2 regions of the Streptomyces sp. NPDC102467 genome follow, and region 1 is predicted to be linked to the other one. Evidence: predicted binding sites of a transcription regulator. Region 1 holds the regulator's gene; the other holds the start of a gene.
The links. Region 1 encodes HspR, which represses chaperone genes until heat shock. Its sites were predicted from a motif close to TTGAGNNNNNNNNNCTCAA; they were not measured.
Positions count from the first base shown of each region.

Region 2: dnaK (molecular chaperone DnaK) is a predicted target of HspR. The motif match lies at 5,262-5,280, and genes of this name have one in related genera.

Region 1 is NZ_JBIWKA010000016.1:19,151-27,647, forward strand. Features, by position in the region: gene ACIREE_RS30480 (glycosyltransferase family 2 protein) at 9-860, opposite strand; gene dnaK (molecular chaperone DnaK) at 1,051-2,919, shown strand; gene grpE (nucleotide exchange factor GrpE) at 2,919-3,602, shown strand; gene dnaJ (molecular chaperone DnaJ) at 3,660-4,862, shown strand; gene ACIREE_RS30500 (heat shock protein transcriptional repressor HspR) at 4,868-5,317, shown strand; gene ACIREE_RS30505 (GNAT family N-acetyltransferase) at 5,416-5,940, shown strand; gene ACIREE_RS30510 (DUF397 domain-containing protein) at 5,949-6,140, opposite strand; gene ACIREE_RS30515 (DUF397 domain-containing protein) at 6,137-6,337, opposite strand; gene ACIREE_RS30520 (helix-turn-helix domain-containing protein) at 6,334-7,209, opposite strand; gene ACIREE_RS30525 (ATP-binding protein) at 7,360-7,932, shown strand; gene ACIREE_RS30530 (helix-turn-helix domain-containing protein) at 8,086-8,497, shown strand, end outside.
Region 2 is NZ_JBIWKA010000006.1:191,972-200,468, reverse strand. Features, by position in the region: gene ACIREE_RS14075 (alkaline phosphatase family protein) at 1-1,388, shown strand, start outside; gene ACIREE_RS14070 (amino acid permease) at 1,507-2,883, shown strand; gene ACIREE_RS14065 (DUF6345 domain-containing protein) at 2,953-4,590, opposite strand; gene ACIREE_RS14060 (OsmC family protein) at 4,810-5,235, shown strand; gene dnaK (molecular chaperone DnaK) at 5,358-7,241, shown strand; gene ACIREE_RS14050 (helix-turn-helix domain-containing protein) at 7,245-8,120, opposite strand; gene narI (respiratory nitrate reductase subunit gamma) at 8,161-8,497, opposite strand, start outside.

The sequences.
Region 1 (8,497 bases):
AACGGGGCCTACGCCGTGGCGCGGCCGGCCGCGAGGGCCCGCGCCACGGTGACCACGTACGGCGACACCATGAGCACAGGGGCCCGCATCCCCGTATGCCGCCAGCAGTACACCCACCACTGCCACACCGGCAGCTCCGGCTGCGAGACCCTGCGGCGCAGTGCCTCGCGGACCCCGATGCCGGGCTCGCGGGAGCCGCGCCGCACCCTGTCGGCCGGGCAGTCGCCGACGTGGCGCGGGGCGACGAACGCGGCGACGCCCGCGCGGCGGGCCCGGAAGCCGTGGTCGTGGTCGCCCATGCCGTGCCGGAAGACCTTGTCGATGTCGCCGACCCGCTCGCGCACGTCCCAGGGCAGCAGGACCACGGTGCCGTCGTACGTGTCGCAGGGCTCGGGCCGGTCGGCCGGTTCGACGAGGGCGAGGGCGCGGCCGTGCCGTCGGCGCCCCGAGTGCGTGGTGACGCCGCGGTGCCGGACCGCGCCGACGACGATCGCGCGGTCCTCCAACTCCCGTGATACGCCCATGAGGTGGGCCAGCGCGTCCGGGGCGAGCCGGACGCCGTCGTGGAGCCACAGCTGGTGCGTGGGCTCGGGGCTGCCCGCCGCGCGGCTGTTGCGGCTGGCGAGGCGCATGCCATGGCCCCAGTAGACGTCGGGTCCCACGATCGTCACCTGGACGCCGGGGTGGGCGCGGCGCACCGCGCGGGCCGTGCCGTCCGTCGAGCCCGCGTCGACCAGATGGACCTGTATCTCGGTGCCGGGCGGCAGGCCGCGCTGTGTGGCCAAGGTGTCGAGAGTGGCGAGTGTGGTGACTCGGCGGTTGTGGCCGGTCATCAGAACGGCTACCCGGGGCGGCTCCACGGGGGCTCCTTCCGTCGTACGGGCCGCTGACAGTTACGTAGAACGAGCTGGTCAGGGCTGGTTTCCGAGAGGACTGCCCATAAGCGCAGGATAAAAGTTGAGTGAGGTGGACTCATGTCTGTTGACGGGGAGGGGGGTGGTGTTGCAGCATTGAGCCAGTTCCACTCAAGTATTAGCTGGAGGATTCGAAATGGCACGTGCGGTCGGCATCGACCTGGGCACGACTAACTCCGTCGTCAGCGTTCTCGAAGGCGGCGAGCCCACCGTCATCACCAACGCCGAGGGCGCCAGGACCACGCCGTCCGTCGTCGCCTTCGCCAAGAACGGCGAGGTGCTCGTCGGCGAGGTCGCCAAGCGCCAGGCGGTCACGAACGTGGACCGGACCATCCGCTCCGTCAAGCGCCACATGGGCACTGACTGGAAGGTCAACCTGGATGGCAAGGACTTCAACCCGCAGCAGATGAGCGCCTTCATCCTGCAGAAGCTGAAGCGCGACGCGGAGTCCTACCTGGGCGAGAAGGTGACCGACGCGGTCATCACCGTCCCGGCGTACTTCAACGACTCGGAGCGCCAGGCGACGAAGGAGGCCGGCGAGATCGCGGGCCTGAACGTCCTGCGTATCGTCAACGAGCCGACGGCCGCCGCCCTGGCGTACGGCCTCGACAAGGACGACCAGACGATCCTCGTCTTCGACCTCGGTGGCGGCACCTTCGACGTGTCCCTCCTGGAGATCGGCGACGGCGTCGTCGAGGTGAAGGCGACGAACGGCGACAACCACCTCGGTGGTGACGACTGGGACCAGCGCGTCGTCGACTACCTGGTCAAGCAGTTCAACAACGGCCACGGCGTGGACCTCGCCAAGGACAAGATGGCGCTCCAGCGCCTGCGCGAGGCCGCCGAGAAGGCGAAGATCGAGCTCTCGTCCTCGACCGAGACCACGATCAACCTGCCCTACATCACGGCGTCCGCCGAGGGCCCGCTGCACCTGGACGAGAAGCTCACGCGCGCCCAGTTCCAGCAGCTCACGTCCGACCTTCTGGAGCGCTGCAAGACGCCGTTCCACAACGTCATCAAGGACGCGGGCATCCAGCTCTCCGAGATCGACCACGTCGTTCTCGTCGGTGGCTCGACCCGTATGCCCGCCGTCGCCGAGCTCGTCAAGGAGCTGACGGGCGGCAACGAGGCGAACAAGGGCGTGAACCCGGACGAGGTCGTCGCCATCGGCGCCGCCCTGCAGGCCGGTGTCCTCAAGGGCGAGGTCAAGGACGTCCTGCTCCTCGACGTCACCCCGCTCTCCCTCGGCATCGAGACCAAGGGAGGGATCATGACCAAGCTCATCGAGCGCAACACCACGATCCCGACCAAGCGGTCCGAGATCTTCACGACGGCCGAGGACAACCAGCCGTCCGTGCAGATCCAGGTCTACCAGGGCGAGCGCGAGATCGCGGCGTACAACAAGAAGCTCGGAATGTTCGAGCTCACGGGCCTTCCGCCGGCCCCGCGCGGTGTCCCGCAGATCGAGGTCGCCTTCGACATCGACGCCAACGGCATCATGCACGTGACCGCGAAGGACCTCGGCACGGGCAAGGAGCAGAAGATGACCGTCACCGGTGGCTCCTCGCTGCCGAAGGACGAGGTCAACCGGATGCGCGAAGAGGCCGAGAAGTACGCGGAGGAGGACCACGCCCGCCGCGAGGCCGCCGAGTCGCGCAACCAGGGCGAGCAGCTCGTCTACCAGACGGAGAAGTTCCTCGCGGACAACGCCGACAAGGTCCCCGGTGACGTCAAGACCGAGGTCGAGGAAGCCGTCGGCGAGCTGAAGGAGAAGCTCAAGGGCGAGGACTCGGCCGAGATCCGCACCGCCACCGAGAAGGTCGCCGCCGTCTCGCAGAAGCTGGGCCAGGCCATGTACGCCGACGCCCAGGCCGCGGGCGGTGCCGAGGGCGCCGCTCCGGGTGCCGAGGGTGCCGACGCGCCGAACATGTCCAAGGACGACGACGTCGTCGACGCCGAGATCGTCGACGACGAGAAGCCCGACGCGAAGGGCGGCGCCGCCTGATGACTGAGGAGACCCCGGGTCTCGGCGGCGAGAACGCCGAGCAGCCCGACGTCCCCTCCGGCGCCACCCCCGATGACGCCGCGCCGCAGTCCGCCGAGCCCTCCACGCAGGAGGGCCCGGCGGCCCCGGCCGGGGACGCAAGCAAGGTATCCGCGCAGGACGTGGGTCTGACGGCCCAGCTGGACCAGGTGCGTACCGCGCTCAACGAGCGCACCGCGGACCTCCAGCGCCTGCAGGCCGAGTACCAGAACTACCGGCGCCGTGTGGAGCGGGACCGCGTTCAGGTCAAGGAGGTCGCTGTCGCGAGCCTGCTGACCGAGCTGCTGCCCATCCTCGACGACGTGGGCCGCGCCCGTGAGCACGGCGAGCTCGTCGGCGGCTTCAAGTCCGTCGGTGAGTCGCTGGAGACGGTCTCGGCGAAGCTGGGCCTCCAGCAGTTCGGCAAGGAGGGCGAGCCCTTCGACCCGATGATCCACGAGGCCCTGATGCACTCGTACGCGCCGGACGTCACCGAGACGACCTGCGTCGCGATCCTGCAGCCGGGCTACCGGATCGGCGAGCGGACCATCCGTCCCGCGCGCGTGGCGGTGGCCGAGCCGCAGCCGGGCGCGCAGGCGTCCGACACTGCCGACGCTCCTGAGGCGGACGCAGAGAAGGAGAGCGGTGGCCCGGACGAGGGCTGACGTCATCCGCGCGGTAGTAGTAGCAACTGATGTGAGTGAGGAGGGACGTCGAGGCCGATGAGCACCAAGGACTTCATCGAGAAGGACTACTACAAGGTCCTCGGCGTCCCCAAGGACGCCACCGACGCCGAGATCAAGAAGGCGTACCGCAAGCTCGCCCGGGAGAACCACCCGGACGCCAACAAGGGCAACGAGAAGGCGGAGGAGCGCTTCAAGGAGATCTCGGAGGCGAACGACGTCCTCGGGGACCCCAAGAAGCGCAAGGAGTACGACGAGGCGCGCGCCCTCTTCGGCAACGGCGGGTTCCGTCCGGGACCCGGCGGGGGCGGCGGCGGCACGTTCAACTTCGACCTGGGTGACCTCTTCGGAGGCGGCCCACAGGGCCAGAGCCAGGGCCAGGGCGGTTCCGGTGGGTTCGGCGGCGGCATCGGCGATGTCTTCGGCGGCCTGTTCAACCGGGGCGGCGCGGGTGCGGGCACCCGGGTCCAGCCGCGCCGCGGCCAGGACATCGAGTCCGAGGTGTCGCTCAGCTTCACCGAGGCCGTGGACGGCGCGACGGTCCCCCTGCGCATGTCGTCCCAGTCCCCCTGCAAGGCGTGCTCCGGCACCGGCGACAAGAACGGCACACCGCGCGTGTGCCCGACCTGCGTCGGCACCGGGCAGGTCTCGCGCGGCGGCGGTGGCGGCTTCTCCCTCACCGACCCGTGCGTGGACTGCAAGGGCCGCGGCCTGATCGCCGAAACTCCTTGCGAGGTCTGCAAGGGCTCGGGCCGTGCCAAGTCGTCCCGCACCATGCAGGTCCGCATCCCGGCCGGAGTCTCGGACGGGCAGCGCATCCGCCTGCGCGGCAAGGGCGCCCCCGGTGAACGGGGCGGCCCCGCAGGCGACTTGTACGTAGTGGTCCATGTCGACACGCACCCCGTCTTCGGCCGCAAGGGCGACAACCTCACGGTGACCGTGCCCGTCACGTTCACCGAGGCGACGCTCGGCGGCGAGGTCAAGCTGCCCACGCTCGGCGGCCCGTCCGTCACCCTGAAGCTGCCCCCGGGCACGCCGAACGGGCGGACGATGCGGGCCCGCGGCAAGGGCGCCGTCCGCAAGGACGGCACGCGTGGCGACCTCCTGGTGACGGTCGAAGTGGCCGTCCCTCAGGAGCAGGACCTGACCGACGAGGCCCGTTCGGCCCTCGAGTCGTTCCGCAAGGCGACTGAGGACACCGATGTGCGGGCAGAACTGTTTCAGGCCGCGAAGGGAGCTTGAGCGAGATGGACGGCCGGCGTCGCACCAACCCGTACGAACTCACCGAGGAATCCCCGGTGTACGTCATTTCGGTGGCGGCCCAGCTATCCGGCCTGCATCCGCAGACCCTTCGCCAGTACGACCGCCTCGGCCTGGTCTCGCCCGACCGCACGGCCGGACGCGGCAGACGCTACTCGGCCCGCGACATCGAACTGCTGCGCACCGTCCAGCAGTTGTCGCAGGACGAGGGCATCAACCTCGCGGGCATCAAGCGCATCATCGAGCTGGAGAACCAGGTAGCAGCGCTCCAGTCCCGCGTGGCGGAACTCTCCGCCGCCGTGGAAGGAGCCGCCGCCACGATGCAGCAACGTGAGGCGGCGGTACACGCCTCGTACCGCCGCGACCTGGTCCCGTACCAGGAGGTGCAGCACACCAGCGCGCTGGTGGTGTGGCGGCCGAAGCGGTCGCCGGAGTAGTAGCCCGCGCGGCGTATCCGTACGTGAAGGGGCCCCGGAGATTCGCTCTCCGGGGCCCCTTCACGCGTCGGCCCGCAGCCATGACGCAGGATGGACCCATGACCGAGATCCACACCCCCCGGCTCCTCCTGCGCCGCTGGCTGCCCGACGACGACCTCGCGGCGCTCGCCGAGATCCAGGCCGACCCGTCCGTGATGCGCAACATCGGCGACGGCGCCCCGCGCTCCCTCGACGAGAGCGCCGAGGACATCGAGCGCTGGGAGGAGGAATGGGACGACGAGGGCTTCGGCCTCTTCGCCGTCGAACTCCTCGGCTCCGGCGAGCTGGCGGGCGCGGTCGGTCTGTACGTCCCCGACGCCCCGGCCCAGATCGCGGGCCACATCGGGATCCAGTGGCGGCTCGGGCGTCAGTTCTGGGGCCAGGGGTACGCCTCGGAGGCGGCCCACGCCACGCTGGAGTTCGCCCTCCAGGACCGCGGCATCGACCGGATCGTGGCGGTCACCGCCCCCGACGACACGTCCTCCGCGAAGGTGCTGGACAAGCTCGGCATGGCTCCCACGGGGTCCGCGCCGGACGGCAGGCTGCTGCTGTTCGCGATCGACCTGACCGAGTTCGAGGGCTGACCCCGTCGTCAGCCCTGGCGGCCGGCGTAGCCGACGAACTCCGCCCACGCCGAGTCCCTCACGGTGAGGCGAGGGCCCTGGGCGTTCTTGGAGTCCCGGATGTGGGTGGCGCCGGGGGCGTGGGCGATCTCGACGCAGTCGGGCTCGTTGCTGTTGCTGCTGTGGCTGCTCTTGCGCCAGGCCGGTTCGGCCGGGTTCACAGTTGTTCCAGGAAGCGCGTCCAGGCCGAGTCCCTCATGGTGAGGCGGGGGCCCTGGGTGTTCTTGGAGTCGCGGATGTGGGTGGTGCCGGGGGTGTGAGCGATCTCCACGCAGTCAGGCTCGCTGCTGTTGCTGCTGTAGCTGCTCTTGAGCCAGGCCAGTTCGGAGGGGCCTCCGGCAGAGGTCTTGCGGTTCATGGTTCTCCCAGCACTTGCTCGATGAAGGCCAGTGACTCTCCTGGCGCGAGAGCCTGAGCTCGGATGATGCCACACCGTAGTTCGATGACGCGGAGCTGTTTCGGGTCGGAGATGGGGCGTCCTCCGAAGTCCCCCTCGGAGCGCCCGATTGCCGATCCGTCACCGAACTTCAGTACCTGCATCTCCCCACTCATTCCGGCGTGGTCCTCGCGGGCTGTCGGCATCACCTGGATCTCTACGTGCCGCAACTGGCCCAGTTCCAGGAGGTGTTCGAGCTGACGCCGCAACACCATTTTGCCTCCGATCGGGCGCCGTAGCGTCACCTCTTCCTGGATGAAGCTGAGGGAAGGTGCGGGGACTCGATCGAAGATCGACTTACGAGCCGTCCGCGCAGCCAGAGCCCGCTCGATCTGCTCGGACGCCAGAGAGGGACGCCGCATGGTGAAGAGTGCCTGCGCGTACTCCTGCGTCTGCAACAGCCCGTGCAGGTTGTGGTCCCCGTACGCCGTCAACTCGACAGCCCGCGCCTCCAGTCCTGCCAGATCCCGAACCTTCTTCGGATACCGAACCTCCCGCAGATCCTCCTTCAACCCGGACAGAATCCCGCGCGCCCCCAACACCTCATCGGCCCGATCCAGATACTCCGGCCGAGGAATTCGCTTGCCCGCCTCCACCTTGTAGACGATTCCCTCGCCGTACCCCATCGCCTCCGCGAATTCCGGCACGCGCAACCCCGCCGCCTCCCGCCAACTACGCAGCTGGCGCCCCGCCGTGGCCACGACCGCCGCGCCCTGTTCGTCGTCCGGGTCGACCTCCCAGCCGGGCTCGTCCGCGTCACCGGGGTCCCGCTCACTCACCGTCGCCGTGTTCATCCGCCCGCCGCCTCCCGCCGTGCCGCGCTTCCCGCCACGTACCGTCAACGTCCGTACCCCCTCGACGCCGTGGACAGCCTGTACAGCCTTGGACAAACCCTGGACAGTCGCCGTACGTGCCGGGCCTGTCGCTGGTGAGCGTACGAGGACATGGCCACGCTGAGTGATGTGAACCCAGAAATCACCGATGCCGCCGAAGTCGCCGAACTCCCGTGTAGCGACCACCACTTCACTATCCGGCTGTCACCAACACCCCGAGGCGCCCGCCTCGCCCGCCTCCTCGCCACCGAACAACTCCGCACCTGGGACCTGCCCCTCGACCTCGACGCGGCAGCGCTCGTCGTCGCCGAACTCGCGGCGAACGCCGTGACGCACGCCGGTGCGACCGGCCGCGACTTCGGGCTCAGCCTCTACGTCATCGGAGGCGCCCTGCGCGTCGAAGTAACCGACGCGCGCGGAGACGCCGTCCCCGAGCTTCAGCTACCTGCCCCAGGCGCGGAATCGGGCCGCGGCCTCACCCTCGTATCGCAAATGTCCGACCGATGGGGTGTCATCGCAGGTCCGAGCCCCCGCAAGACGGTCTGGGCCGAGCTCGACCTCGTACGACGACCGGCGCACGGAAACCCGTACGCCGGTGGCGGGGACGACAACACCAAAGGAACGGTCGAGAGGGAAAGAACCCTGACCAAGCCCCACCCTGCCCCCCGCGACACGGTCGGGTGAACATCACCAACTCAGCTTGCGCGGCGCCCCCTTGCTGCCTCTACGTTCAACCCCAGCAGCAGCACCGACCACAACACCAGACATGCGACGGCCCCCGCCGGGACTGCAATCCCAGTGCGAGGGCCTGACCGCCGAGGAAGAAGCACCTTCCCGATGGATACTCAGCACCCTAGCGCGCCGTCTCATGCCCCGGGCCGGATCCCGGCGGAAGTCCCTCGCGGCGGCATCACCCACGAGAACTCCCGCCACCACACCCGTTTCACGGTCATCGGCAACCATCTCGCGCAGCACAGCGAACTCTCCGGCCTCGCGATCGGCCTCGCCGTCCACATCCAGTCGCTCCCGGCAGGGGCCCGCGCCGACGTCAGGACCCTCGCGGCCCGTTTCCCGGAGGGCACCACCCGGATCGCCGCCGCCCTGCGCGAGCTGGAAACCCACGGCTACCTGCGGCGCGAGCGCAGACGCACCCCCGACGGGCGGGTCCGTACGCGCACGGTCTCCTGCAATCAGCCCGGCGCCCCGGCCCGCGCCGACCACCCGCAGCGCCCGAATCCGAAGCCGCCGC
Region 2 (8,497 bases), on a different contig from region 1:
AGGTCTCCAACCGCCCCACCAGCGCCGCCGAACTCCAGCGCCGCGCCGTCGAGCACACCGGCGACGGCGGTCTGCTCACCGTCGACGGCGCGAGCCGCGGCAACCTCTTCAGCGGCGGCGCCGAAGAGGTCGCCCTTGTGCTCTCCGTCGCCGCCCGGCGCGGCAAGGAGAACCGGTCGAGGGCCGGCTACTTCGCCTACTTCTCCGACCCGGCGAACGCGGTGCGCACCGCCCTCTCCTTCTTCGCCGACGCCGGCCGCGAGATCGGCCAGTCCACCCGCGCCCGCCTGCGCAGACAGCGGCCGCGGATCGGCCGGGGCGGCCTCTACCCCTTCGTCCGCGCCTTCGCCACCGTCGTCGAGCGGGACGTTGTCGTCGCGGCCGTCATCGGCGACCTGCTGGCGGGCCGCAGCGCCGTCTACGCCGACCTCGTCGCCTACGACGAAGTGGCGCACCACTCGGGCCCGTTCGGCCGTGACACCGACAAGGTCCTCGCCCGGCTCGACCGCTCGCTCGCACTGATCGAGAAGGTCGCCGAGCACGCCCCGCGCCCGTACCGCATCGTCGTCCTGTCCGACCACGGGCAGAGCCCCGGCGAAACCTTCCACGCCCGCTACGGACTGACCCTCCAGGATCTCGTGCGCGCCGGCTGCGGCCTGCCCGTGCCGCGCAAGGCGCGGCGCACCCACAGCGGCGCCGAGGCCCGCGCCGCCGTCCGCGCCGCGCTGCGCCGTCCCGTCGAGGAGCCTGCCGAGGCGTCGGCCCGCAAGGGCAAGCACCACGAACCGATCGTGCTGGCCTCCGGCAACCTCGGCCTCGTCTCGTTCCCCGACGTGCCGCACCGGATGAGCAAGGAGGAGATCGACACCCGCCACCCGGCGCTGCTGCCGACTCTCGCCAACCACCCCGGCATCGGGTTCCTCCTCGTACGCAGCGAACAGCACGGGGCCGTCGTGCTCGGGGCGCGCGGGGCGCAGGTCCCGATCGACGACCTGGCCGACGGGCAGGGCCCGCTCGCCGACTTCGGTCCCGGCGCCGCCGACGCCGTGCGCCGCACCGACTCCTTCCCGCACACCGCCGACATCATGGTCAACTCCTGGTACGACCCCGTGGACGGCGAGGTTCTCGCCTTCGAGGAGCAGATCGGCTCGCACGGCGGGCTCGGCGGCGCGCAGAGCCGCCCCTTCCTGCTCTCGCCCGCGGCCCTGTCCGAGCCGGTCCCGGACGGCGGCGAGCTCGTCGGCGCCGAACAGGTCCACCGGGTCCTGCGCCGCTGGCTCCGCGAGGGGTTCGGCCCGCAGATCCCGCTGGAGAATTCGCTCCCGCAGACCTCCGACGGCGCATCATTTGTGGTCGCACCCCCTGATATGCAGGACGAATCCGCCTGATTTGGTGGGGGAACGCCTGTCGCCCGACCATGGAGCGCCGCCCGGCGATCCCGTGTCGGCGAGGCCTGTCCCTGAACAACGGCGGGCTCTTCAGCACGACCGAGAGGCGCACCACCCCATGCACGACACCGGGCCCGCGGTACAGACGGCTCCGGCCGGGGACGACGGCCAGGACAGCAGGCACGCCCGCAGGTTCGGCCTTCCCATCGCCACGGCTCTCGTCATGGGCAACATCATCGGCGGCGGCATCTTCCTGCTCCCGGCCTCCGTGGCCCCGTACGGCACGGTCAGCCTGGTCGCCTTCGGTGTTCTGACGGTCGGCGCCATCGCGCTCGCCCTCGTCTTCGGCCGCCTCGCGCACCGGCATCCGCAGACCGGCGGCCCCTACGTCTACGCCCGTGAGGCTTTCGGCGACTTCGCCGGTTTCCTGGCGGCGTGGAGTTACTGGATCACGACCTGGGTCTCGAACGCGGCGCTCGCCGTCGCCGCCGTCGGCTACCTCGACGTCCTGCTGCCGATCCGCGGCTCGACGTTCTGGACGATCGTCGCCGCCCTGGTCTGCCAGTGGCTGCCCGCGCTCGCCAACCTCGCCGGCACCCGCTACGTCGGCGCGGTCCAACTGGTCTCCACCGTACTGAAGTTCGCGCCGCTGCTGCTCGTCGCGGTCGGCGGCCTCTTCTTCTTCGAGGCGGACAACCTGGGCCCGTTCCAGGCCACCGGCGACTCCGCGCTCGGTGCCGTCTCCGCGTCCGCCGCGATCCTGCTCTTCAGCTACCTGGGTGTCGAGTCCGCGTCCGTGAGCGCGGGCGAGGTCCGCGACCCGCAGCGCAACGTCGGCCGCGCGACCGTCCTCGGTACGGGGCTCGCCGCGCTGCTCTACCTGCTGTGCACGGTGTCGGTGTTCGGCACGGTCGCGCACGCCAAGCTGGTGGACTCGACGGCGCCGTTCTCCGACGCCGTCAACGCGATGTTCGGCGGCACCTGGGGCGGTACCGCCGTCGCGATCGCCGCCCTGGTCTCCATGGTCGGCGCGCTCAACGGCTGGACGCTGCTCAGCGCCCAGACGCCGTACGCCGCCGCGCGGGACGGGCTGTTCCCGCCGGCGTTCGGGAAGAAGAAGCGCGGGGTCCCGACGTTCGGTGTGATCGTCGCCGTCACCCTCGCCTCGCTCCTGACGATCTACAACTACACGGCGGGATCCAGCGGCGTCTTCGAGACGCTCGTGCTCGTCACCACGTTCACCGCGACCGTGCCGTACCTGCTGGCCACCGCCGCGCAGATCTACTTCCTGCTGTCCGGGCAGGGACACCGGGTGCGACGGTCGCGGCTGATGCGGGACATGGTGCTCGCCGTCGCCGCGTTCGGATTCTCCATGTGGCTGGTCGGCGGCGCGGGGTACGCGGCCGTCTACCAGGGTGTGCTCTTCCTCTTCGTGGGCGTCCTCGTCTACGCGTGGATGGCGGCGCGCAAGAAGCGTGGCACCCAGGCGCCTTAACAGTTGTCGGCGGGACGACCGGTCCGCCTGACAGCGGACGGGCCGCCCCGCCTGACCGACCCCCGTCGGTCACCTGGCGATGGGTGCGACCACCCAGCGCAGCTTCTTGAACATGCTGTCCCGCGAGCCGAGTTCGATCAGCTTGCGGGCGGCGGGGTACGCCTCGTTGCCCTCGATCTCGTAGCCGACCTCGAGCGTGCCCGGTACGTCCCTGATCTCCATCTGCGCCTCGATGTCGGACGCCGAACGCTCGCTGTCCGCCGCCATCGCCGTCAGATGCGCGATGCGCCGCTGTTGCGCCTCGTCGAGGGCCTGGCGCGGGTCACGCGAGCCGGGTGACTTCATGGCCTGCTTGCCCTTGCCGGACGGAGGCGCGACCGCCGAACTCGGTGTGCGGACCCCGCCGGTGGGCCGGCGCGTCGACAGGGTGGCCTGCACCACGGTGCCGTCGTTGTCGAGCGCCACACGGAATTCGCCCCGGCCGGGCGTGATCACAGGTACGCCGCCGAAGGTCTGCCGGAACGTGACGTGCGTCTGCAGCGACACCGGCTCGCCGATCCCCGAACCGTCCTTCTTGCCGCTGTTCTGCATCAGGTCGTGCACGCCGTCGACGACCAGCTCGGCGCCGCCCGTCGCCTCCCCGTGCTGCTCGACGAACTCCCGGGCCAGCTCGACCGCGCGCTCGGTCGGCAGCTGCCGGGTGTTGCGGTGGTTGGCCTCGGCCAGCTTCACCCAGCGCACCGCCCCCGGCGCCGTCGACACGAACCGGTCGCCCGAGTTCGCGCTCAGCACGCCCTGCCGTTCGACCTGGACCTCCTGGAGCGCGGCCTGCGGGAAGTGCGCGAGCTGCCCGAGCCCGGTGAGTTCCTGACCGGGGTCGCGCGGCATCAGCTGCACGATCTGCGGCTCCGACGGCGCCTGCGTCATCGGGTCGCGCAGACCCTCGCGGGCGTAGTACCAGCGCCAGGCGTACCAGGCGTCGGAGACGTGCTCGCGGAAGAAGTTGCGTTCGGCGTCGAGGCGGCCGGTCGCCTCGGCCTGGGTGGCGCCGGTGGCCGCGACCGACGGGGCCTGCCCGTGGTAGATGTCCCAGCTCGCGTTGAGCCATGCGTCGCAGTACGTCTGTCCTGCCCGCCACTTCTCCCAGAACTTCCTGCCGTAGTCCGGGCTGTCGATGCTCGTCGTCTCGAACCCGAAGATCATCCGGGAGCCCAGGTTGGGGCCCGCCCACGTACGCACCGGCGAGTGCCCGTCGAGGACGCGCAGTGAGTTGCACGTCGACCAGAACACGTAGTTGACCCGTTCGTTGCCGAACGCCATCCGGTTGGACACCGCGTCCGAGCGGTTGTCCCAGGTGGCGCCCAGCGGCGCGAAGAACACGCCGTTGCCGTCCATCCCACCGTGGCCCGAGTGGTACACGGCGACGACGGCGTCCAGGCCGTACCGGTCCTGCCAGTTGTCGTACGTCTCCTCGTACGCCCAGACCTGCGCGCCGTTGTCCGCGAACCAGAAGTTGCGGTCGTAGAACTGCTGGAGGTACGCCAGCCAGCCGGTGGCGTCCTCGTGCGTGTGCGAGAGCGGGTTCTGGTTCACGAACTTCTGGATGCTGAACGCGCCCCACCAGCCGGACGTCGAGTCACGGTCGGCCGCGCCGGGCTTCCCGGTCTCCAGTGGTGACGGGCCGCGGTCCGAATAAATCATGCGCATGGCCAAACCCCCTGCGAAACCCCGTGCGGATCCCCGTGGTCGGGGGCCTCAAAGTGTCACCGTCGTGGGGTCTTGCCCAGCGCGCATTCCGGCCATGGTGACCGCGGCACGGCCCGGGGCCCGGTCTTCCGGGTGCGCCGGTGCCACATGTGGTCGGATGGAGGTCAGAGACAATCGGAAACGGTCCCGCCGCAGGGGACCGTACGGAAGGGATCCATCGTGGCAACCACGCGCTCCGCACATACGGTGTGGGAAGGCAACCTGCTCGAGGGCAACGGCGTCGTCACCTTCGACTCCTCCGGGATCGGCGAGCAGCCGGTGTCGTGGCCGTCGCGCGCCGAGCAGGCGAACGGCAAGACGAGCCCCGAGGAACTGATCGCGGCCGCGCACTCGTCCTGCTTCTCCATGGCGCTCTCGCACGGCCTGGCCGGTGCCGGTACACCGCCCACCAAGCTGGTCACCTCCGCGGACGTGACGTTCCAGCCGGGTGAGGGCATCAAGGGCATCCACCTCACCGTCGAGGGCACCGTGCCTGGCCTCGACGAGCAGGGCTTCACCGCGGCCGCCGAGGACGCCAAGAAGAACTGCCCGGTGAGCCAGGCGCTCGCGGGTACAACGATCACGCTGACGGCCAAGCTGGCCTGAGGGCGGTCCCTCGACCCCCTGCCCCCTTGACACGGGCCCGCTCAAGTTTTGTGCTGGTTACCGGGACAACCCGGTGTCCGGAACGACTTGAGCGGGCCTGCTTCTGTGAGAGGGGACGCGTCATGGCGCGTGCGGTCGGAATCGATCTCGGTACGACAAATTCGGTGGTGGCCGTATTGGAGGGTGGTGAGCCCACCGTCGTCGTCAACGCGGAGGGCGCGCGCACCACCCCCTCCGTGGTCGCCTTCGCCAGGACGTCGACGGCCGAGGTGCTGGTCGGCGAGGTCGCCAAGCGGCAAGCCGTGACGAACGTGGAGCGCACCGCGCGCTCCGTCAAACGCCATATGGGCGACGGGAGTTGGCACTTCCCGGACAGCGGCACCATCGACGGCGCCCGCTACAGCGCCCAGGAGCTCGCGGCCCGCGTGCTGCAGAAGCTCAAGCGCGACGCCGAGGCGTACCTCGGCGAGGACGTGACCGACGCCGTCGTCACCGTGCCCGCCTACTTCGACGACGCGCAGCGTCAGGCCACCAAAGAGGCCGGCGAGATCGCGGGCCTGAAGGTGCTGCGCATCATCAACGAGCCGACGGCGGCCGCCCTCGCGTACGGCCTCGACAAGGGCGACGAACAGACGGTCCTCGTCTTCGACCTGGGCGGCGGTACGTTCGACGTGTCGCTCCTGGAGATGGGCGACGGCGTCATCGAGGTCAAGGCCACCAACGGGGACACCCAGTTGGGCGGCGACGACTGGGACCAGCGCCTCGTCGACCACCTCGTCCGGCAGTTCAAGAACGCGCACGGCATCGACCTCGGCGGCGACAAGATGGCGGTGCAGCGGCTGCGCGAGGGCGCCGAGAAGGCGAAGATCGAGCTGTCGTCGTCGAGCGAGACGACCGTGAATCTGCCGTACATCACGGCGACGGCGCAGGGGCCGCTGCACCTGGACGAGAAGCTGACCCGCGCTCAGTTCCAGGAACTGACGGCCGACTTGCTCGACCGCTGCAAGAAGCCCTTCCATCAGGCCGTGAAGGACGCGGGTGTGGAGCTGTCGGCCGTCGACCACGTCATCCTCGTCGGTGGATCGACACGGATGCCCGCGGTGACCGATCTGGTAAGGGAGTTGACCGGAAAGGACCCACACAAAGGCGTCAATCCGGATGAGGTGGTCGCCGTGGGCGCGGCCCTGCAGGCCGGTGTCATCCGCGGCGACGTCAAGGACGTGCTGCTGCTCGACGTGACGCCGCTCTCTCTCGGCATCGAGACCAAGGGCGGGGTCATGACGAAGCTCATCGAGCGCAACACGACCATCCCCACCCGGCGTTCCGAGATCTTCACCACCGCCACCGACAACCAGCCGTCCGTCGGCATCCAGGTCTTCCAGGGTGAGCGCGACATCGCCGCCTACAACAAGAAGCTCGGCGTCTTCGACCTGACGGGCCTGCCGCCCGCGCCGCGTGGCGTCCCGCAGATCGAGGTCACCTTCGACATCGACGCCAACGGGATCATGCACGTCTCGGCGAAGGACCTGGCCACCGGGCGCGAGCAGAAGATGACGGTGACGGGCGGCTCGGCCCTGCCGAAGGACGAGATCGACCGCATGATGCGGGAGGCCGAGACGCACGCCGAGGAGGACCGCAAGCGCAAGGAAGCCGCCGAGGCCCGTAACGAGGCGGAGCAGCTCGTCTATCGGACGGAGCGGTTCCTGCGGGACAACGAGGAGCGGATACCGCCGGACATCCGCACCGAAGTGCAGGACGCCGCAGGGGAGTTGAAGGCCACCCTGGCCACCGACCCGCCGGACCCGAACGCCCTCCGCGAAGGGGTGCGGAAACTGGCCACCGTCAGCCAGAAGGTGGGCCAGGCCATGTACCAGGGTGCGGACAGCGCCCGGCCCTCGGAGGACGAGTCCGGGGACGACGTGGTCGACGCCGAGATCGTGGACGACGAGAAAGGCGACGAGAAAGGTGGCGGCGAGAAAGGTGGCGAGAAGGGTACGGCCTCGTAGGCCTCAGTCGCCCGACGGGCTCAGGTGAGCCCGCCACTTCTCCAGGATCTCCAGCGTCCGCTCCGCGCTCGCCGCCTGGGCCACCAGATGGTCCAGGACCTCCAGGTGCATGCCCACCTCGTCGCGAGAGTCGAGGTACAGCGCCCCGGTGACGTACTCGCTGTACACCATGTCCGGCAACTCCCGTACGGGGAAACGGAACAGGGTGAACGGGCCGAACGTGCCGGGGTGCGGGCCGCTGGCGAACTCGGCTATCTGGAGCGTCACATGGGGGAGCCGGGACACGTCGATGAGGTGGTCCAGCTGCCCGCGGAGCACCGCCGCGCCGCCGGGCGGACGCCGCAGCACCGTCTCGTCCATGACGACCCACAGGTGCGGCGCGTCCTCCCGCGTGAGCAGCGACTGGCGGGCCAGGCGCAGCGACACGTGCCGGTCGATCTCGTCGGGCTTCGAGCGGCCCACCGTGCCGGCGTCGAAGACGGCCCGCGCGTACTCCTCGGTCTGCAACAGGCCCGGCACGAAGTGCGGTTCGTAGGCACGGATCATCTCCGCCGCGCCCTCCAGGCTGACGTACAGGCTGAACCAGTCCGGCAGCACGTCGTGGAACCGCTGCCACCAGCCGGGCAGGTTCGCCTCCTCGGCGAGCGCGACGAACGCCTCTATCTCCCGCTCGGGGACCTCGTACAGCTCCAGGAGCATCTGAACGTACGGGATCTTGAGCGAGACCTCGGCGGTCTCCATCCTGCGTATGGTCGCCCCGGTCACCCGCAGTGCGCGGGCGGCGTCGTCGCGTTTGAGTCCCGCGGCCTCCCGCAGATCACGCAGGCGTCGGCCGAGGACGACCTGGCCCACGGTGGGTGCGGGCCGTCGTTCACTCACGTCTCACGTCTCCCCACGTGACGATTACGACAAGCAGCGGCTATGAGCCGGTGCGCTCCCACCCCCGTCGCTCCGGCCGCGAGGTCAGCCGTCGCTGGTCGCGACTGCGATAGACCACGTACGGACGGAACAAGTACTGCACCGGCGCGCTGAACATATGCACGAGCCGGGTGAACGGTACCAGCGCGATGAGTGACATGCCCACTACTGCATGAATCTGATAGAGCACGGGTACGCCCTCCATCCGCCAGGTGTCCGGGCTGAGCGTGAACAGGCTGCGGGCCCAGGGGCCGATGGACTCGCGGTAGTTGTAGCCGTCGCCCGAGGAGTGCGTGAGCTTGGCCGTCATGCCGAGCACGATGGACCCGAGCAGCACC